DNA from 2 places in the Streptomyces sp. NPDC053076 genome. Region 1 is predicted to be linked to the other one. Evidence: riboswitches for the same ligand, from Rfam matches in the RefSeq annotation. Region 1 holds a riboswitch; the other holds the start of a gene.
What was found. A riboswitch is a leader RNA that binds a small molecule or an ion and turns the genes downstream of it on or off. The one in region 1 is predicted to bind guanidine.
Positions count from the first base shown of each region.

Region 1 (10,243 bases):
CCAGTCGGCGAGGGCACCGACCATGCCGGCCTCGGCAGCCGCCGCCACATACTCCGCCCACCCCCCGGCACCCTCGTGCGCGGCGAACTTGGCCAGGACGTAGACCACCGCCACGAACAACAGCAGACCCGTCGCCGTGAGCTTCATGCGCCGCACCCCGCGCCGGCGCTCCTCGTCGGCCGGGGTGAACGCCGTCATCGTCCGGTACGACCCGACCCGCCCCGGTGTTCCCGTCTCGGTAGGTTCCATCAGCTCCACCCGTTCGGTGATCCCGCCCACAATTGTCCCTTCCTGACCGACTCCCGGAACGGAACACGAGTTCCCGACGTCTGTCTGAACGGGAGTAATGGCAGGGTCCTGTCAGGTCTCCCCGACCCATGACGCATCATGGGTCCAGCATGATCGGAGCCTCGGGCTCCCCTCTCCGAGGAGAACCCCCACAAGCATGGCCAAGCATCATGGTTATGCCGTCCTGAGCGCACTCGTCGCGCTGGTCGTGGCCCTGTCCACCGCCATCTACGTCACCGTCGCCGCCGACGACGGCACCCCCCGCGGCACCCTCGCCGACACCCGCCCACCCCACGGCTCCGCCGCCCCCGCCTCCACCGGCACCTGGGTCGGCACCTGGGCCACCGCACCCGTCGGCGGCGAACCCGGCACCGAGGTGACCGGCCTGGCAGGCCGCTCGGTCCGCAACGTGGTGCACGCCAGCACCGGCGGTACGAGTGCCCGCGTCACGCTGTCCAATCTCTACGGCCAGTCACCCCTCACCCTCACCCACGCCTCCCTCGCCCTCTCCACCGGCGACGGCACCGCGGCCGCAACCGCCGAAACGATGCGGCGCCTCACCTTCAACGGCCGCACCGGCATCGTCATACCCGCCGGCGCACAAGCCGTCAGCGACGCCGTACGCCTGGCCGTCCCCCACGGCGCCGACGTCCTCGTCACCACCTACTCCCCCACCCCGTCCGGCCCGGTCACCTACCACCCGCACGCCCGGCAGACCTCGTACCTCGCCACCGGCGACCGCGCCGAAGACCCGACCGGCACCCCGTACACCGAACAGACCCCCTACTGGCGCTACCTGACGGCCCTCGACGTCCTCAGCAACGAAGCCGCCGGCACCGTCATCGCCTTCGGCGACTCCATAACCGACGGCATCACCTCCACCACCGGCGCCAACCACCGCTGGCCCGACATCCTCTCCGGCCGACTGCACAACGCCCTGGAGAACGGCGAACAACTGCCGCGCTACAGCGTCGTCAACGAAGGCATCAGCGGCAACCAGGTCCTCGCCGACGGCCTCGGCCGACCCGCCGAGAACCAGAGCGGCCTCGGCCGCTTCGGCCGCGACGCGCTCTCCCACCCCGCAACCAAGGCCGTCGTCATCGACCTCGGCGTCAACGACATCCTGCGCAACCCCCGGCTCGCCGACCCCGACCGCATCCTCACCGGCCTGCGCACCCTGGTCCGCCAAGCACACGCCCGCGGCCTCAAGGTCGTCGGCGCCACCCTCATGCCCTTCAAGGGCCACCGCGGCTACACACCCGCCAGGGAAGCCGTACGACAGCAGATCAACGCAGAGATCCGGGCCGGCAGCGTGTACGACGCCGTCGTCGACTTCGACAAAGCCCTCAAGGACCCCTACGACCCGCGCCGACTGGGCCCCGCGTACGACTCCGGCGACCACCTGCACCCCAGCGACCTGGGCTACCGCACCATGGCCGAGGTCTTCGACCTGCGCACGCTCGACGGCGCGGGGCAGGCGGAGCTGTGACCGGGCGGCGAGGAATACTGGCGGACATGACCCGCCTGATCCTCGCCACCCGCAACGCCGGAAAGATCACCGAGCTCAGGGCGATCCTCGCCGATGCCGGACTGCCGCACGAACTCATCGGCGCCGACGCCTTCCCCGAGATCCCCGACGTCAAGGAGACCGGCGTCACCTTCGCCGAGAACGCCCTGCTGAAGGCCCACGCCCTGGCCCAGGCAACCGGCCTGCCCGCCGTCGCCGACGACTCCGGCCTCTGCGTCGACGTCCTCAACGGCGCCCCCGGCATCTTCTCCGCCCGCTGGGCCGGCCGCCACGGCGACGACAAGGCCAACCTGGACCTGCTGCTCGCCCAGATCTCCGACATCGCCGACGAGCACCGCGGCGCCCACTTCGCCTGCGCGGCGGCCCTGGCACTGCCGGACGGCACGGAGCGGGTGGTCGAGGGGCAACTGCGGGGCGTCCTGCGGCACGCCCCCGCCGGCACGAACGGCTTCGGCTACGACCCTGTCCTCCAGCCGGAGGGCGAGACCCGCACGTGCGCCGAGCTGAGCCCGGACGAGAAGAACGCGATCAGCCACCGGGGCAAGGCGTTCCGGGCGCTGGTGCCGGTGGTGCGGGAGCTGCTGGGCTGAGGGCACGAAAAAAACGACCTGCGAGTCGTCCTTCGATTCGCAGGTCGCCCCGGTGCGGCGGAAGGGATTCGAACCCTCAAGCCCGATCAAGGGCCACAGATCCTAAGTCTGCTGCGTCGCCGTTGCGCCACCGCCGCTAGCCGCCTGCCATCGTACCGGGAGTTGCTCGCCGCCTTCCGCCGCCCCTGCACCAGGTACTCGTGATCGCATGGCAGTTGGGGCAGAGCAGCCGGAGGTTTCCGCGCCGGTCATCACTCCAGTCGCCATTGATGTGGTCGACCTCCAGCGTCATCGGTCTCCCGAGCCACTCCGGCCCGACGCCGCAGTCGGCACACTCCTCCGGGACGCCCACCTGGCGGAGCGCACGGCGCAGCAAGTCGGTCCGTGTCCGGCGCTGACCGTCGTGCTCGACCAGAACGTCCTCCGGGCGCTTGGTGCAGTCCGGGCGAGTCCTGCCTCGGCTGTGTGCCTGCCCCAGGAAGTGACCGGTCGAGATGCCGTCGTGGACGATCCACTGACGCAGCGACGCGCGCTGCTTGCCGGTATCGGGGCGTCCGAGACGGCGAAGCGTCTGGGCGATGGAGACCGACCCGGCGACCGCCACACGTAACTCCTCGGGCGCGGGGCGAGCTTGCCCGCCCCGATCGGAAAAGTGCGAGATGTCGATGCCGAAGTGCGCGAACCGTCGGGCCAGGTAGCGGCGCAGTTTGCCCCGGTAAGTGTCGGTGACGGAATGGCAGTTGGGGCAGAGGAAGCGAAGGTTTTCGATCCGGTTGTCCCGCCAGTTGCCGTCGATGTGGTCCACCTCCAGCCGGAGCGGACGGCCCCGCCACACCGGCTCCGTACCGCACCGGGTGCAGCGCTCCGGCGTGCCGACGGACGTCATCGCCCACCTGAGCCGGTCGCTCTGGACGCGCCGGGCCTGGCCGGCGGGTTGCTCCGCGAGCAGCGCCTCCCGCGTCCGGGACCGCCGGGGCTTTACCCGCCGCGTCGGCACCTGGAAGTGCGAGGTGTCGATCCCGTACGCCCTGATCCGGCGGCTGATGTGCGTGTGATGGCCGCCGACCACCTCCAGGCCGAGACGGCGCAGCACCTCCCCCATGTTCGTGGAGGCGGCCACCGCCCCTTCGAGCACCTGCCTCGTCCACTTCACCCCCTCCCGCTCGAAGTGGGAGACGTCCACCCCCAGTTTCTTCATCCGGGCGAGCACGTACCGCCGCGTCGGGCTCCGCGGATCCACCCCCAGTCTCTCCAGTGCCTGCGTCAGCGTTCGTGCTCCGCGAGCCGCCCTTTCCAGGCGGTCCTCGGTGTACGCACTGGCCCCCATCGAGCCCCCTCCGTTCCGGGCATGCGTTCGTTTCCCGTACGGAGTAACGAACGGGATATCGGACAGTCACGCGGGAACAAGAGGAAGCGGCCCGCACCAGTCATCCCGGTGCGGGCCGCCGACGGCTGCGGGGAGGGCTCAGATGCCCAGGTCCTTGATGATCTTCGCTACGTGGCCCGTGGCGCGGACGTTGTAGAGGGCGCGTTCGACCTTGCCCTCCTCGTCCACGACGATCGTGGAGCGGATGACGCCCATGTACGTCTTGCCGTAGTTCTTCTTCTCTCCGTAGGCGCCGTAGACCTCGGTGACCTTCTTGTCGGGGTCGGCGAGGAGGGTGACCTTCAGGGATTCCTGCTCGCGGAACTTCGCCAGCTTCTCCGGGCTGTCCGGCGAGATGCCGATGACGTCGTAGCCGGCGGAGGCCAGGATTTCCAGGTTGTCGGTGAAGTCGCACGCCTGCTTGGTGCAGCCGGGGGTAAGGGCAGCGGGGTAGAAGTAGACGATGACCTTGCGGCCCTTGTGGTCCGACAGGGACACGTCGTTGCCGTCGGCGTCGGGGAGGCTGAAGGCGGGGGCAACGTCCCCGGGCTGGAGTCGCTCGCTCATCGGACCAGCGTAACCGGGGGGCCTTGCGGTGCGGTGCGGCCATGAGCTGACAGACTGTTCGGAACAGCATCAGAAGACTTCGGAGGCCGTACGGTGGCGGACACGTCGGACACCAGAACCCCGGCGCAGATCGAGGCGGACATCAAGCGCCGCCGTGAAGTGCTGGCCGAGACGCTCGACGAGATCGGGGTGCGGGTGCATCCGAAGACCATCGTCGGGGATGCGAAAGCCAAGGTCATCGCCAACGTCGATCACACGGTCGGACGGGCGTACGTGCAGGTCAACCGGATGGTGAGCGATGTCCGGGCACGATTCGTGGATGACGAGGGGGCACCCCGGCTGGAGCGGGTCGTGCCCGTGGCGCTCGTCGTCGTGGGGGTCGTGGGGCTGCTCACCCTCGGGGCCCGGCGGCGCCGGGACTGACCGGGACAGGTAGGTTCGAGGCGTGAGCGCCAACAGAAACGAGCACAGCACCCCCCACCACGAGAAGCTGCCCATCCGGATGCTGCACGACCGGGTTCTGGTGCGGCAGGAGACCGGTGAGGGTGAGCGGCGGTCGGGGGGCGGCATTCTGATCCCCGCCACCGCGGCGGTCGGGCGGCGGCTGGCCTGGGCCGCGGTCGTCGCGGTCGGTCAGAACGTACGGACGGTGGAGCCCGGCGACCGGGTCCTGTTCGATCCGGAGGACCGGGCGGAGGTGGAGGTGCGGGGCGTGGCGTACGTGCTCATGCGCGAGCGTGACCTGCACGCCGTGGCCGCGGACCGGTTCGAGGGGTCGGAGGACTCCACGGGGCTGTACCTCTGACGCGGGGGTCGTAGCCGCGAAGTGACGGCGAAGAGGGCCGGTGACGATGGTCACCGGCCCTCTTCGCCGTGTGTTTGTTAGGTTCGGAAGGAGCCCGACGAGACGCGCCGTACCGGGTCGAAGGCAAAGACGACGCATTCGGAGTCAAGTCGTCGTTCGTCTCGGAGGTGCCCGTCGTGGCCTGGGTTCTGCTTGTCGTCGCCGGTCTGCTGGAGGTCGGCTGGTCGATCGGGATGAAGTACAGCGAGGGTTTCACCCGGCTGGTCCCGAGTCCGCTCACCGGCGCCGGCATCGTCGCCAGCATGGTTCTGCTGTCGTACGCCGCGAAGTCCCTGCCCATCGGTACGGCCTACGGCGTGTGGGTGGGTATCGGCGCGGCCGGTGCGGCGGTGCTCGGCATGGTGGTGCTGGGTGAGCCGGTCACCGCCGCCCGCATCTTCTTCGTGTGTCTGCTGCTGGTCGCCGTGGTGGGGCTGAAGGCGACCAGCGGTCACTGAGTCGTCGGCCGACGGTCACCGGGGCGTCGGGTCACTGAGCCGTCGGCCGACGGTCACCGAGTCGTCGGGTGACTCGGTCATCGGGTCGCCTGGGGCCTCAGGTGCCGGGGCTCAGGTGCCGGGGCCGCCTCCGGGGCCGCCTCCGGGGCCCGCGGCCGTGCCCGTGGTACCGCCGGCGTCCGTGTTCCCTCCTGGGCCGCCGCCACCGGTGGTCGGTCCGCCGCCGGTCGTGTCGCCGCCGGTGGTCGGTCCGCCGTCGGTGGCCGTGCCGCCGTCCGTGGTGGTGCCACCGTCCGTGGTCGTGCCCCCGTCCGTGGTGGTGCCGCCGTCGGTGGGGGTGCCCCCGTCGGTGGTGGTGCCGCCGTCGGTGGGAGTGCCGGTGGTGGTGCCACCGGCGGTCGGGGTGGCGGTCGCGCCGCCGGTGTCCTGGCCGCCGTCGGTGGTGGTGCCGCCGGTGTCCTGGCCGGCGTCGGTGCCGGGCTGGGGCGTGCCGGTGGCGGGGGGCTCCTGGATCTGGTCGGCGCCCTCTTCGAGCTGGAGGTCGAACTCGCCGACCGGCTTGCCCTTCAGCGCGTCGCGCGTGTACTGGGCCCAGATCTGGGTGGGCGGCCCGCCGCCGTTCATACGGGCCGCGCCGAGGGCTCCGTACAGCGGCACGTGCTTGGCCGTCACCGGGTCCTGGCCCATGACGGAGACCACCGTGGCGAGGTCGGGGGTGTAGCCGGCGAACCAGGCGGCGGTGTCGCTCTCGGCGGTGCCGGTCTTGCCGGCCGCCGGACGGCCCGCGGCCTGCGCGGCGGTGGCGGTGCCGCTCTCGACCACGCTCTGCAGGACGGAGGTGGTGGTGTCGGCGGCCTCTCGGCTGACGGCCTGCTTGACCGGCTGGTCGGGCAGCCTGATCTCGTTGGTGCCGTCCTTGGTGATCTTCTCGACCAGCGTGTACGTGCCGTGCTTGCCGTGGTTGGCGAGCGTGGCGTACGCCTCGGCCATCTCCAGGACGCTGGCGTTGGCGGTGCCGAGGGCCATGGACGGGGACGGGTAGAGGTCCGGGGTGTCGGCGGGGATGCCGAGGTCGACCGCGGTCTGCTTGACCTTGTCGGGGCCGACGTCGGCGGCCATCTGCGCGTACACCGAGTTCACGGACAGGTCGGTGGCCTTGCGGACGGTGATCGGCCCGTACGACTTCTGGTCCTCGTTCTCCGGGTTGTACGGCGTGCCGCTCCAACCCTGGACGAGCCGCTTGTTGGTGCCGTCGTAGATGGTGTTCGGGGTGATCGTCCGGCCGTCCTGGGTGGTCGAGCCGTTCTGCACGGCGGAGGTGAACACGAACGGCTTGAACGTGGAGCCGACCTGGAAGTCACCGCGGGTCGCGCCGTTGGTGTACTGCTTCACGTAGTCGATGCCGCCGTACATCGCGACGATCTTGCCCGTCTTGGGGTCGACGGAGGCGCCGCCGGCCCGGACGTAGGTGTCGGCCTTGCGGTTCTTCTTGTCCAGCTTGGACATCAGCTGGTCGTCGACCGCCTTGACGAAGGCGTCCTGCCGGTTCTTCTGGATGGTGGTGGTGATGCGGTAGCCGCCGACCGCGAGGTGGTCGGCGTCGATGATGTTGTTGCTGGTCAGGTACTGCTTGACCGCCTCGACGAGGTAGCCGCGCTGGCCGGACATGCCGGTGGAGACGGTCTGCTCCTTGGGCATGGGGAACTTCATGCCGGCCCGCTTGGACCCGCTGAGCCAGCCTTCCTTGACCATGCCGTCCAGCACGTAGTTCCAGCGGGCGAGGGCCGCCTTCTTGTTCTCCGGGTGGGCTACGACGTCGTACTCGCTGGGTGCGTTGACGAGCGCGGCGAGGTAGGCGGCGCGGGCCGGGTCGAGGTCGGCGGCGTCCCTGCCGTAGTAGGCCTGGGCGGCGGCCTGGATGCCGTAGGCGTTGCGGCCGAAGTAGCTGGTGTTGAGGTAGCCCTCGAGGATCTCGTCCTTGGACTTGTTCCGGTCGAGCTTGATCGAGATGAAGAATTCCTTGGCCTTGCGGGTGACCGTCTGTTCCTGGGCCAGGTAGTAGTTCTTCACGTACTGCTGGGTGATCGTCGAGCCGGACTGCTTGCCCTTGCCGGTCGCGGTGTTCCAGCCGGCGCGGAGCATCGCCTTGGGGTCGATGGCGGACTCGGTGTAGAAGTCACGGTCCTCGGCGGCCAGTACGGCGTGCTGGGCGTCCTTGGAGACCTGGGCGAGGCTGACGCTCTCGCGGTTGACCTCGCCGTCGCGGGCCAGCTGTGAGCCGTCGGCGTAGAGGTAGACGTTGCTCTGCTTGGTCGCGAACGCGTTGGCCGGGGGGATCTTGACCAGGGAGTAGCCGAGGAAGAAGAGGCCGATGAGCAGCAGTACGCCGATGAAGAAGGTGCCGATCACCATGCGCCAGGTGGGGAAGATCCGTCGCCAGCCGGTCCGCTTGGGCCGCTTGCCCTTCTTCGCGTTCTTCGCCTTGGTGCCCTTGCCCGCGGCGGTCTCGCCGTCGGCGGCGGCGAGGGCGGTGGTCCTGTCCTGGCCGGCGTCGGGCTGTGCGGTGGCGCCGTCCGCGGCGCGGGACGCGGCGGCCCCGCCACCGGCCTTGCCTGCCTGAGCTCCGGCAGCGGCGGCGGCAGGCACGGCACCGGCCTTGGCGGCCTGCGCACCCGCTCCGGCGCCAGCTCCCGCACCGGCTCCGAGACCGGCGGCAGCTCCCGCCCCGGCGCCGGCGGCAGCTCCGGCACCGGCTGCGCCCGCCGCGCGTGCGGCGCGGGCGGCCCGTGCGGCGGCCGGGGAGGACGGGGCGGCGGCGCCGGGCGTGCCGGGCGCGTCGGCAGCGGTGGCGCCGGTGGCCTGGGCGGCACGGTTCTGGCCGCCGGGGCGGGGGACGCCGGTGCCAGGAGTGCCGCCGGTGCGAGGGGTGTGGCCGGTGCGGCCGGTGGGGTTCGTGTCGGTTGCCGGGGAGGCCGCCGCGGCCTTCGCCCCGGTCCCGCCCGGCTCACCCGCGCGGGGCGCGCCGACCCGTCGGAGCACCTGGGTGGTCTCGGGGGCCTGCTCGGTCCCGGAACCGTGGGCGGCACCGCCCGCCGCCTTGCCGGAACCACGGGCGGCCCCCGCCGCCTTGCCGGAGCCACGGGAAGCGCCGCCCTGCCCGGCACCGGCCGGCGAGGCAGCACCGGCCGCGGCATCGGCCGGCGAGGCAGCACCGGCCGCGGCACCGGCCGCCGTGGCAGCACCGGCCGCGGCATCGGCCCCCGGGGCAGCCCCGGATGCCGCACCGGACCGGGCCTGTCGGCCCGCCTTGCCGGCCCCGGCCTCCGGGGAGGTCTGGGGCCCCCTGGGCGGGGTGATACGCCGAAGCACCTGGGTACTCTCGGCCGCCGGGGTCTCGCCGGAGCCGGTCGGGACCTGAGGGGCGGCGGGCTTCCTGGTGCCGGGGGTCTGGCCCGGGGCGGAGGCACCACCGGGAGCCTTGCCGGAGGCGGGGGCGCCGCCGGAGCCCGAAGCACCGCCGGACACCGGGTCGCGGTCGGCTGCCTGGGCCCCCGGCGCCGAAGGCCGACCGGGCGCCGAAGCCGCACCCGACACCGGACCACGGCCGGGCGTCGAGGCACCGCCGGGAGCCGGTCCGCGGCCGGGCTTCGCGGGGCCGTCGGACAGTGCGCCTCCGTTGGTACCCGTCGTGTCCGCGGGGCGCGTCCGCTCCGTGCGGGCGCCGTGGGCCGCCTGGCGGGCACGGGCCATGGAAGCCGTCCGGTCCTGCGCCGCCGAGTCCGGCCGCTCGGAGTCGGCCGCGGACGCCGCACCTGCCCGGCCGGTGTCGTCGCGGGGTGTCACGGGCGAGCGGCCGGTGTCGTCGCGGGGTGTCACGGGCGAGCGGCCGGTGTCGTCGCGGGGTGTCACGGGCGAGCGGCCGGTGGCGGGCCGGGTGGTGCTGCTCGTGCCGTCGCTGCTGTCACGCCGGGCGTTCCCCTCCCCGTCGGCCTCCGGGGCCCGCCGGGGGCGCTCGGAGTGGCTTTCAGGCCGATGGGTGGCCTTCTCCCCGTGGCCCCCCGGGGTCCCGGGCCCTTCAGCCGGCAGCGGCTTTTCCGGCGCCACGCCTTCGTTCGGCTGCTGCGGCTGCGGCTCGTCGCTCATGTCGTGCACGGACTCCTGTTTTCAGCGTCGTACGTTCCCGTACGCCTCGTACGCTTCTGCGCTCCCCCTGTTTGAAGACTCTCGCACCAGGCGTTCCGTTCCCGGATTCCAGCACGGTTCCGGCCGGAAAACCCATGGCCGGCCGTCGGGCCTCCGGACTAGGCTCCTGCGCTTCGGTGTCGAGCGGTCCGAGGAGGTCGACTGGCGTGGGCGCGGGACGGTTGTACGCGGCCGTCGCGGCAGGGGGATTCAGACGGTACGCGACCTACCGGGCCGCCACTGCGGCAGGGGTCTTCACGAACACGGTCTTCGGACTGATCCTCGTGTACACGTATCGCGCCCTGTGGGACGAGAAGCCGCACCTCGGCGGGTACGACCAGGCACAGGCCATGACCTAGGTCTGGCTCGGGCAGGCATTTTTGTCGACGCTCGCGCTCGGGGGTGGCGGCGTCGAGGACG
Region 1 is NZ_JBITZL010000002.1:142,253-152,495, reverse strand. Features, by position in the region: gene ACIGYR_RS07985 (DUF445 domain-containing protein) at 1-249, opposite strand, end outside; gene ACIGYR_RS07980 (SGNH/GDSL hydrolase family protein) at 446-1,777, shown strand; gene rdgB (RdgB/HAM1 family non-canonical purine NTP pyrophosphatase) at 1,804-2,406, shown strand; tRNA gene ACIGYR_RS07970 (tRNA-Leu) at 2,460-2,543, opposite strand; gene ACIGYR_RS07965 (HNH endonuclease) at 2,543-3,100, opposite strand; partial or broken gene ACIGYR_RS07960 (HNH endonuclease) at 3,113-3,733, opposite strand; gene bcp (thioredoxin-dependent thiol peroxidase) at 3,872-4,339, opposite strand; gene ACIGYR_RS07950 (DUF3618 domain-containing protein) at 4,433-4,762, shown strand; gene ACIGYR_RS07945 (GroES family chaperonin) at 4,785-5,144, shown strand; guanidine-III (ykkC-III) riboswitch at 5,222-5,283, shown strand; gene ACIGYR_RS07940 (DMT family transporter) at 5,321-5,641, shown strand; gene ACIGYR_RS07935 (transglycosylase domain-containing protein) at 5,753-8,680, opposite strand; partial or broken gene ACIGYR_RS07930 (ABC transporter permease) at 9,991-10,243, shown strand, end outside.

Region 2 (10,243 bases), on a different contig from region 1:
CGTTTCCGTCGCCGCAGGCCGCGAGCCCGCCGGCCAGCAGGAGCCCGCCGAGTGTGCTTGCCGCGAGGATGCGCCGTCGGTCCTTTCCGAAGACTCTGAGCCGGGTCAGCGACATGTGCCGTCCAAAGGGGTCGATGGTCTGTTCTTCCATCCTCGGCACACGATCCGGCGTTCCGCGAGTCGGGCGCGGCCGCATGCCCGCCTTGAGCACGATGGGCGGCGCCGGCGCGGTCCGACCGTGGGAGGGGGGTGCCGCCGCGGGTGGGCAGCGGCGCCGACGAGCGAGTACGACAGCTGTTCGGCTACGCGGGCACCATGTCGACGGCGGGTGCGCGGGTGCGCAGCATCGGGTGCTCGCCGATGACGCCCTCCAGGACGGCGAAGCCCTCGGTCAGCTCCAAGGCAACCGGTACGAGTGCCTCGACCAGTGCCTCCTCCGTGTCGGGCAGCTGGTGAATGTGATCCGCGGTGATGTGTCCGGCGGCCAGCAGGTCGCCGCTGTGCGCTCTCACCTGACGCAGGCTGAACAGCCGGTGCAGGTGCCCGAGAGCTGCTCGGGCGCGGGAGTCGGACGCCTTGCCGACGGCGCCCAGCAGCGCCTCCGCCGCGAGGCGGTGCACGTGTGCTTCGACGAGCTGCAAGGCCGGCGTCACGGTTCCGTTCCACCGCGCGAGGGGGTCGCCGCGGCGTCCGTTCCGCAGTCGGCTGCGGGCCCTGCTGTGCCAGATGCGCTCGATGTCCGCGAGCAGCTCCTGCAGATAGCCCGGGTCGTCCAGGGAACGGCCGGCCGCAGGCGCCTCGGAGGGCGCCGTGGGGGTGAAGCCGCCCATGAGCATCTCGCCGGCCGCCTTCACCCAGATGACGCGGTTGTCGCCCTCCGCTGTCACCGTCCCCTCGTTCGCGGTCAGTTGGTAGGCGATGCCGTTCGAAAGCAGCAGGCCCTGCGCTCCGCAGCGCTCACGGCATTCGGTCATGACCGTCCTGGCCTGCCAGGTGATCCACGCCTTGGCCACGGCCGCCAGACGCTCGGTCTCCTCACGCTGCGCCTCTCCGCCTCGCGTCCACCGCCGCACCACGTCGCGGTGCAGCAGGGTCGCCGCGTAGGTGGTGGCGACCGCGGACAGGAGCGAGGCGTGGTGGCTGCGGTGCTCGATGAGGGGAACCTTGCGCCCGGTCGTCATACCGGAGGTGAGTCGCCGGTGAGCGTGCCGCATGGCGACGGCCAGGGCGTGCCGCGTCACGCCGAGGCTGTAGGCGCTCATACACATCTTGCCGGCGTGGACGCGGCTGACCGATCTGAGGAATCGTTTACGCGGATTGCCCAGCGTGCTGACGAAAGAGCCGTCACGGGACAGGCGTCCGTGTTCCCCCTGCAACATGGCTTCGAAGGGAAGCCGCACACCGTGGAAGGAGGTGGCGCAGTGGTCGACCGGCGCGCTGGCGGTCTGCGGGAGGGACCGCACCTCCACGCCCGGGTAGTGTCGGCCCTCGCCGTCAGTGAGCGGGGTGAGGAAGAGAAAGACGCCGTGGTCGACGTCGTCCACCATCAGGCGGGCCGCCACGACGGCGTTCTTGGCGCCACCGGTGCCGGAGGTGTTCGGCATCCACTTGCAGGCGCCCGGAGTCGGAGTGTCGAGGACGAAGCCGCTCGATCCGCGATCGAACCTGGCGGTGGTCTCCAGCGATGCGGCATCGTTGCCATGGTCTAACTCGGTGCACAGGAAGGTCCCGACGCTCTCCATACGGCTGTACGGGTACAGATCCCGTCCACCGGGGTCGTGGTCCAGGAGGCTGCCGATGTGCAGGTTCCAGTGGATGCTCGCTATCGTCGCCATACCGGGGTCCACGACTCCGGCCCACTCGTGCATCGCCGTGAGCGACTCGATGTCCGTGGCCAGACCGACCGGGTCCGCTGCCGCTTCGTTGATGAAGCGGAGTCGCTCGTACGACAGCGCCGTGCGCTCCTGCGGGCTGAGACCCTCCTGAAAGGCGAACCGAGGTCCGTCGAACAGGCGCCTCCAGGGCTCGTGGATCCGCTCTGCGTGAGGTCCGAACAGGATGCGGGTGAGGTCTGCGGATATCCCTTGTCCATACGGAAGTCGAGATTCGGTCACGACCGGAAAGATAGTGGAGTCGATCATTCACTCACAGTGTGATGATCAGCACGATTAGCTGCGAGCCGAGGGTGGAAGTAATCCCGAATGACGCTACGACGGCCCACCTGCGGATGATTCGAGCGGCGGACGCACCGGCGAGGACGTCGCCCACAGGAGTCGAGCCGATCACATGACCGAGTCGGCACTGATGGGGCGGCGTAAGGGGGGTGGAGCAACGGCACAACGTCTCCAGTCCCGAGCCGGCTGCCGGGGCCTGTCCGACCCACCCCCCATGGCCGCGAGTCCCCAACGATCTCCGTTCCGGCCCATCGGTTCACACCGTATGCCAAGCCACTGACGACACGGCGGGCGCACATCGCCCCCGGCGCTCGTGCTGCGGCGCTCGAAGCCGCGCACGAGACGGCGGGTCCGCACCAGGGGCGGCCCGCTCGGCTCGACGGCTGCCACGCCGCCCTGCATGGCAGCGGCCGGCACGTGCTTCGTCCGGGACGGGCCGCGCGTCAGATGGGTGAGCGGCTACGCGGCACCCGGGCCAACGGGCTGACCAGGCCGTACAGTTGGCGGAAGGCATCGCGCAACACGGGGCGGTCCGCCGGCGCGGCCGTCACCAGTACCTGCTCCAGGAGCTGTCGACGACGTTGGCGCGTCGCTTCCAGTACGCACTTTCCTGCGCCCGTGAGGCAGAACTCCCCCGACGGGACACGGCGCACCAGCGTGCGCTGCTCCAGTCGGTGGAACAGTTGCCTCATCGATGAAGGGCTGACGCCGATGTCCCTGGCGATCCGGTCCGGGTCCGCCTGCTCCCTTTCCAGGGCGAGCAGACCGCGCATCTGCTCCTCGGAGACCGTCGGGGCCACGTCTTCATGGGCCCGCTGCCACAACTCGATCATCGATTGGGCAACATGTTCCGCCGCCATCTTGGCTTCAGCAGGTTCGGGTTCCACTGACATGGCTTACCCCTTCCTTGAGGCCGTCGAGAACTGGCGCTTACCCACCTGACGGCGCATCAGCCCCGCTTGTACGTTCGAAAGCGCCTTGATCTGGGACAACAGGCAGGCACAGTGTGCAGATGGTGGGGCATTCGGGTGACGGCCCGAAGCGGGAGCTCTTCCGGGTCAGGGACGACAAGCCCGTCTCCCGGGCGTGGGCGCACTCGCAGGTGCGGCCTCCGGCCGGTCAGGAACGGCAGCGCAGCATCTCCAGCGGCGGGTGCGCGAGGAGGTCCGCCCAGAAGTCCTCGCCGAACTCACGGACGCCGGCTTCGGACACCCCCAGCGGAACCCACTCCACCTCACGGAATCCGGCCGCCCGCAGACACTCCTCGTAGACCTCACGCCGCGGGGCCGTGGTGACGATGCTGATCGGCTGCGGGTCGAGAAGAGCCGTGACCCGCACCCGCGGACCCGTCTCGGTCTCCTCGCCGGTCGGCTCGCAGCGGAACCCGTACTGGTCCAGGGACGCGCAGTCGAACCGGTAGTCGGGCCTCTGGGCGAGCACGAAGAACTCCCCACCCGGCACCAGGCTTCGGTGGATGTTGCGGCACATCCGCTCCATCGCCGCCACGTCCTCGGCGTAGTTGAGGCACTGCACTCCCAGCGCGATGTCGAAGCGCCGGTCGGCAGGCCGCAGCCCGGCCACGTCACCCACCTCGTAGAGCACCCCCAACGGGTCACGCTCCTCGATCTCCCGCGCGGCGGCGATCATCTCGACGGAGATGTCGACACCGAGGACGTCCGTGGCGCCGCGCCGCTTGAACTCCCTGCTGTAGAACCCGGTGCCGCACGCCAGGTCGAGAACGGACTTGCCGCGCACCTCCCCGACCATGCCCAGGAAGCTCGGCACCTCCCCGTGCCGTATCAGCGGCAGTGACTTGAACCCCTCGAATGCCTCGCCGATCTCGTCGTACTGCTGCACACCCATGTGCCGCCCCCTCGTGTGTGTCGTGCTGTACGCAGCCGCGCCGGCCCTCCGGATTCAGAGGTCCGCCAGATCGCGGTCGCGCAAGGAGTCTGCTCCGTCCGTTCGCCGTTGCCGTACTGGCAGATGGCACAGGAAGTGGACCGGGTGATCCTCCTAACACCCAAACTCCACCTCACCAGGCATGGGCGGCCCGTCAGACGCTCTCGTGTCTCCGCAGGTCACCGACGGTCAGCGGCTCGTACACGGGCGGCGATTTCGTTGAGGAGCCCTGCCCGGCCGTAGTACATTCCGCCCGGAGGCGCACGAGTGCCTGCCCCGGACGAGATGTGCGCCGTACCCGGCCCGACAAGACGACGCTCGCAGGAGGCGTCATGGGCGTACACGGACCATGGATCGACTTCGCGTCCGAGGCACCGCTGCCCCACGCCCTGGACGTCGACTGGATCCACGGCTCGCCGTCGGCGAAGCACAACACCGATCCCGACATCCAGGTGCACGCGTACGACGCGCACACGTTCATCCTTCGGCAGAACAAGGCGATCAACTATGAGGCGCCGTTCCTGTTCCTGATCTTCGGCAATGAGCGCGCCGTCCTCATCGACACCGGTGCCACCGAGTCGGCCGAGTTCTTCCCGCTGCGCCGGGTGGTCGACGAACTGGTAGGGCGCTGGCTGGCCGAGCATCCGCGCGACGACTACGCCCTGCTGGTCCTGCACACCCACGCGCACCACGATCACGTCGCGGGCGACGCACAGTTCACCGCCCGTCCCCGCACCACGGTGGTGGGAGCCGGTCTGGACAGTGCCTGGGCGTACTTCGGGTTCACCGAGGACCCCGACCGCGTGGCCCGGGTGGATCTAGGCGGCCGGGCGCTGGAGTGTCTGGCCACCCCGGGCCACGACAAGGCCGCCGTCACGTACTACGACCCGCACACCGGATTCCTGCTGACCGGCGACACGGTGTATCCCGGGCGGTTGTACGTGGAGGACTGGGCCGCGTTCGGCCGGACGGTCGACCGCTTGATCGCGTTCGCCGACACCCGGCCGGTCACGCATGTCCTGGGCTGTCACATCGAGATGACCGGCCAGGACGGGGTGGACTACCCGGTCCGCACCACCTACCAGCCGGACGAGCCACCCCTGGAGATGACCGTCGGTCAGCTGCGCGACATCCGAGCGGCGATCGACGAGATCGGCGACCGCCCCGGGCGGCATCCCTTCCCGGGCTTCGTGATCTGCCGCGAGGACGGCTGACGTCACCGACGCTGATCCGGGCCCACGACCGTCAACCACGCTCGTGATCAGTACAGACAGCCCGTCGTCCGGGCGATCAGGCGGGCGAGTTCGGTGACGTACGGTGACTCGAAGAGGGTCAGGTGGTCTCCGTCCAGGACGTGCCGGGTCAGTTGTCCGGGGGCGCAGACACGGGACCACGAGCGGGTCGCCGCCCGCAGGAGGTCCGGGTCCTGCTTGCCGGCCTGTACGAGGGTCACCGGGCCCGCGTACGGTGCCGGTCGGTAGGCCCGGGCGGCTCGCAGGTGGGCGCGGTTGGTGCGCCGAAGCAACTCCATACGCAGACGTTCCGCGGCGGTCGCCCCCGCCTGCGGGCCGTACAGGCCCGGTTCCTCCTGCTCGTCACTGTCGTCGGACTGCGGGAGCTGGTCCGCCGGATAGCTCTCGACGAGGAAGAGCATCCCCGGCGGCTCGCCCCGCTGTTCCAGCAACCGGGCCATCTCGAAGGCCACGAGACCGCCCATGGACCAGCCCAGCAGAAGGTACGGGCCGGTCGGCGCCACGGTACGGACGGCCGCCAGGTAGCGGGCGGCCAGCGCCTCGACGGTGTGCTGCGCAGTCTCCTCCCGGCCCTGCCCGCCCGGCGCGGCAGACGGACTCCGGAGGGCGAAGAGGGGGTGGCGCAGCTCCGTACGGGCGGCGAGATGACGGAAGCCGGTGACCTCGCCGCCCGCCGGGTGGACGCAGAACAGCGGGGCACCGTCGCCCCGTGACCGCAGCGCGACGACGTCGTCCGCAGCGCCCGGGCGAGCGGCAGTGCCCTGCTTCAGCAGGCGGGCCAGGTGCCGCACGGTCGCCGCCCTGCCGGACCGTTCCTGTTCCGGATCCGGCTCGGAGAACAGGACGGGTACCTGCAGTGCGGTGCCGAACTCCGCGTTCAGCCGTGCGATCAGCCGTACCGCGAGCAGGGAGTGGCCGCCCAGGGTGAAGAAGTCGTCCTCCGCTCCCACCGCGTCGATGTCGAGCAGTTCCCCGAAGTTCCGGGCCACGGCGGCCTCCACCGGGTCAGCCGGCGCCGTCCCGGAACGGCCCGCCGGGGGAAGGGCCGGGCCAGTGCCGTCCACCCGGGCGAGGGCCGCCCGCACGGCTGCCATGTCGACCTTGCCGTTCGGTGTGAGGGGAAGCGCGGCGACCTCGGCGAAGGCCCCTGGTACCAGGGGCGTGGGCAGCCGCTCGGCGACGAACGCACGCAGGTCCTGCGGCGCCGGGCCGGCCGGGCCGGTGACGACACACGCGGCAAGGCGGTCGCCGCGCGCCTCGTCCGCCACCAGGGCCACCGCCGCGTCGCGCACGCCCGGGTGACGCACCAGCACGGACCGGATCTCCCCGGGTTCCACACGGATCCCGTTCACCTTGATCTGGTCGTCCACCCGGCCCAGGTACCGGATCAGACCGTCCGGGCCGACACAGGCCAGGTCGCCGGTTCGGTACAGCCGGCTGCCGGGTTCCGGTCCGAAAGGGTGTGGCACAAACCGCTCCGCGGTCAGGTCCGGGGCGCCCAGATACCCCCGGGCGAGACTCGTGCCCCCGATGTAGATCTCTCCCTGCACGCCCACGGCCGCCGGTTCGAGGGAGTCGTCCAGCACCAGCACCTCGGCGTGGTCCATGGGCCGGCCGATCGGGACCGGGCCCGAGACGTCCGCGGCGCCCACCTCGTGCACGCACACGCCGACGGCGGTCTCGGTGGGACCGTACTCGTTGAAGATCCTTGTGTCCGGAGCGTGGGTCCGCCAGGCGGCCACCGCCTCCGCGTCCAGGGCTTCACCGCCGACGACGAGTGACCGTGTCGTACCGGCGAAGTCCCCCTCGGCCAAGGCGCGGTTCACGACCTTCAGATGCGAGGGGGTCAGCTTGAGCACATCCAGGCCGGACCGGTCGGCGAGGTTCGCCGAGAGGGCGAGAGCGTCGCGGCACGCGGGGTCGAGATGGACGGGACGGCCCGTGATCAGTGGCAGGAACAGACTCGTCACGGTGAGATCGAAGCCGATCGAGGAGTGCGCCATCGCGCCCCCGGCCGCGTCACCGCCGCCACGGCCGACGCCGTCACCACCGACACGCCCGTGACCGTCGCCGTCCCCACCCGCACGCCCGCGACCGTCGCCGTCCTCGTCCACAAGCCCACGGCCGTCGCCGTCGCCACGGCCGACGCTGTCGGCGTATGTGCGGGCGCTCCACAGCAGGTAGTCGCACACGGCCCGGTGCGGGAGCATGACGCCCTTCGGCTCCCCTGTGGAACCGGAGGTGAACATGATGTACGCGAGGTTGTCCGGCCCTGGCTCGCGCGGCGGGGCGGGCTCGGCCGCCGGACCCGTGTCCTCGTCCGGCAGCGCGCGCGGATCGACGCATTCGACCTCCTCGGCGACGGGCAGCTGCCGCGGCCGGTCGGTGAGCAGCAGCCGGCATCCGCCTCGCTCCAGCAGTTCCGCGACCCGCAGGGCCGGGAGTTCCGGATCGAGCGGCACATAGCTCCCGCCGGCCTTGAGCACGGCGAGCAGCGCCACGACCAGCGTCGCCGAGTGCGCGGTACTCACCGCCACCGGTGTCTCGAGATCGACGCCTCGTGCGCGCAGCGCCCGGCTCCACCGGTTCGCCCGCGCGTCGAGTTCCCGGAAGGTCAGCTTCTCGCTCCCCGCCACGACGGCCAGGGCGTCCGGAGTCCGGCGCGCCTGTTCTTCGACGAGCCGGTGCACCACCTGTCCCGCCGGCGGGGTACGGCCGCACCGGGGGCCGGCCCACCGCCCCGCACCCGCGGCCGGCGACCAGCCCGATCGGTCGCGGCGCGGGTCGGACGCGACCGCGGGCTCCAGGCGGGCCTCGTGCACGGGAGCGGCGGGCGCGGCGAGGAGCCCGGCGAGCAGCGTGGCGTACTGGCCGGCCAGGACGCGGATGTAGGTCTCGTCGAACTGCTCGCCGTCGTAGTGCCAGGCCGTCGTGGCCTGCCGGTCGGCGAGCACACAGGTCAGCCGCAGGGCGTGGTGCTCGGTCTCGACGTCGTCCCACAGCACGCCGAACGTCGCGCCGTGTCCCGGGTGGCCCGCCGCGGAGAGCGGCCCGGTGGTCTCGGCGCAGACGAAACCGATGCCGTGGCCCGCCGGGCCGGGGAGACCGGATGAGGGAGCATCCTGCAGGTCTTCCTCGGCGTCGGACAAGGCGCGTTCGGCACGGGCGGCGAGGGCGTCGAGGACGGGAACGGGGGTGAGCCGGGCCGTCACGTCGGCCCACTGGGCGAAGTGGCCGAGGCTGCTCGCCGTCTCGTCGAAGTCCCGGCCGGCGAACAGCGTGCCGACGGTGATGTCGCCCTCTCCGCCGATCCGCCACAGCAGTGTCTGCCAGCAGGCGAGCAGCACCGCGGCCGGGCGCACGCGGCGTCGGCGGGCATAGGCCCGGACGGCGGCTGTGAGGTCGTCCGGCAGGGACGCGGTGACGGTGCGGCGATCCGGTCGGCCGGCGCCGGGGTGGCGGCGCAGCGGCATGGCCGGCTGCCTGGCCGCAGCGCTGTGCGGTGCCGTGAGCGGGGGCGGAGCCCCGAACTCCTGATGCTGCCACTCGGCGAACTGGCTGTACTGGAGGACTTCTCCGGTGGGGGGACGGTCCGCGTACCGTGCGGCGAGCTCGTCGGCGAGCAGGCGCAGCGCGCGGCCGTCGGCGGCCAGCGGGGTGGTGGTGATCAGCAGCGAGTGCCGCCGGGGAGCGAGGGCGAAGAGGGTGGCACGCACGACCGGGTCTCCCGGACCGCCGTACGGCAGGTCCCGCAGGGCGCGGGCCTCCTCGTCGATCCGGCGCTCCTGCGCGGCCTCGTCGAGGTGGCCGAGGTCCTCCACCGACCACTGAGGGCGCAGCCGGTCCGCGTCCCGGACGACGAGCAGCGCGGTGCGGACGCCGGGCACCCGCTGATAGACCGCGCGGAGGATCTCGTGCCGGGTCACAGTCTCCTGCAACGCGGCCGCCAGGCGGTCGCCGTCGAGGTCGCCGCCGACGGCGAGGAGCAGCTGGGCCCAGCCCGGCGCGTGGAGTTCGGCGAGCCGCCACAGCCGCTGCTGCTGGTACGACAGCCGGTACCCCTCCACCGGTTGCCCCTGGCCTCCGGGTCCTTCCTGGCGGGTGTGCGTCGTCACCGGAACCTCACCATGCCGCCCATGGCGACGAGGAGCTCGCGTTCGCCTCGGAAGGGGTTGCGGGCGTGGGCGGTGAGGATGTTGTCCAGCAGCATCACGTCGCCGCGCTCCCAGGGGAAGCTGATCTCCAGTTCCTGGTAGACGCGCAGGATCTCGTGCATGGCCTCGTCGGGTATCGGGGTGCCGTCGCCGAAACGGCAGGTGCGCGGGAGTTCCTCCGGTGACATGGTGGCCAGCAGGGACTCGCGGACGCTCGGGCTGAGGCACGCGGTGTGCCAGTGCTGTGCCTGGTTGAACCAGGACCACTCGCCGGTGTGCGGGTGGCGCAGCACGGCGGGGCGCACGGCGGTGGTGCGCAGCCGGTCACCGTGCCACTCGTAGCGCAAGTGCTGACGGGCGCAGCGGGCCTCGGCCTCGGCTCGGTCGCCGGTGCGGAACACGCTGCGCCAGTCGAGCCCGAGTCCGGTGCCGTAGGTGCGGATGTACATGACTCCCTTGGCGGTGAATTCCTCCCGCAGTGCCGGGTCGAGCCGTCGGTGGACGGCGCGGCTGTCGACCACGGGGGTCTCACCGCCGGACTCGGCCGGCCGGGCGCAGCAGAACCAGATGCGGGCCGGTCCCTCGTCGTTGAAGGAGTTCTCGTTGTGCCAGAGCAGCTTCTCCTCCGGCGGGAAGAACACCGGGGTGTAGACCTTGCCGCCGAGCGCGGCGCGCGGGTGTTCGCCGTTCTCGCCGAAGAGGTCGTCGACGAAGACCGAGGCGAAACGCTCCAGTGCGTCCGCGTGCGTGATGCCGAAGC
Region 2 is NZ_JBITZL010000003.1:623,303-633,545, reverse strand. Features, by position in the region: gene ACIGYR_RS16110 (acyl-CoA dehydrogenase) at 303-2,141, opposite strand; gene ACIGYR_RS16105 (hypothetical protein) at 2,618-3,067, opposite strand; gene ACIGYR_RS16100 (class I SAM-dependent methyltransferase) at 3,294-4,037, opposite strand; guanidine-III (ykkC-III) riboswitch at 4,330-4,397, shown strand; gene ACIGYR_RS16095 (MBL fold metallo-hydrolase) at 4,409-5,290, shown strand; gene ACIGYR_RS16090 (alpha/beta fold hydrolase) at 5,338-9,444, opposite strand; gene ACIGYR_RS16085 (amino acid adenylation domain-containing protein) at 9,441-10,243, opposite strand, start outside.
Region 2: it holds a riboswitch for guanidine, as region 1 does, so the genes downstream of both, ACIGYR_RS16095 (MBL fold metallo-hydrolase) here and ACIGYR_RS07940 (DMT family transporter) in region 1, are expected to answer to the same signal.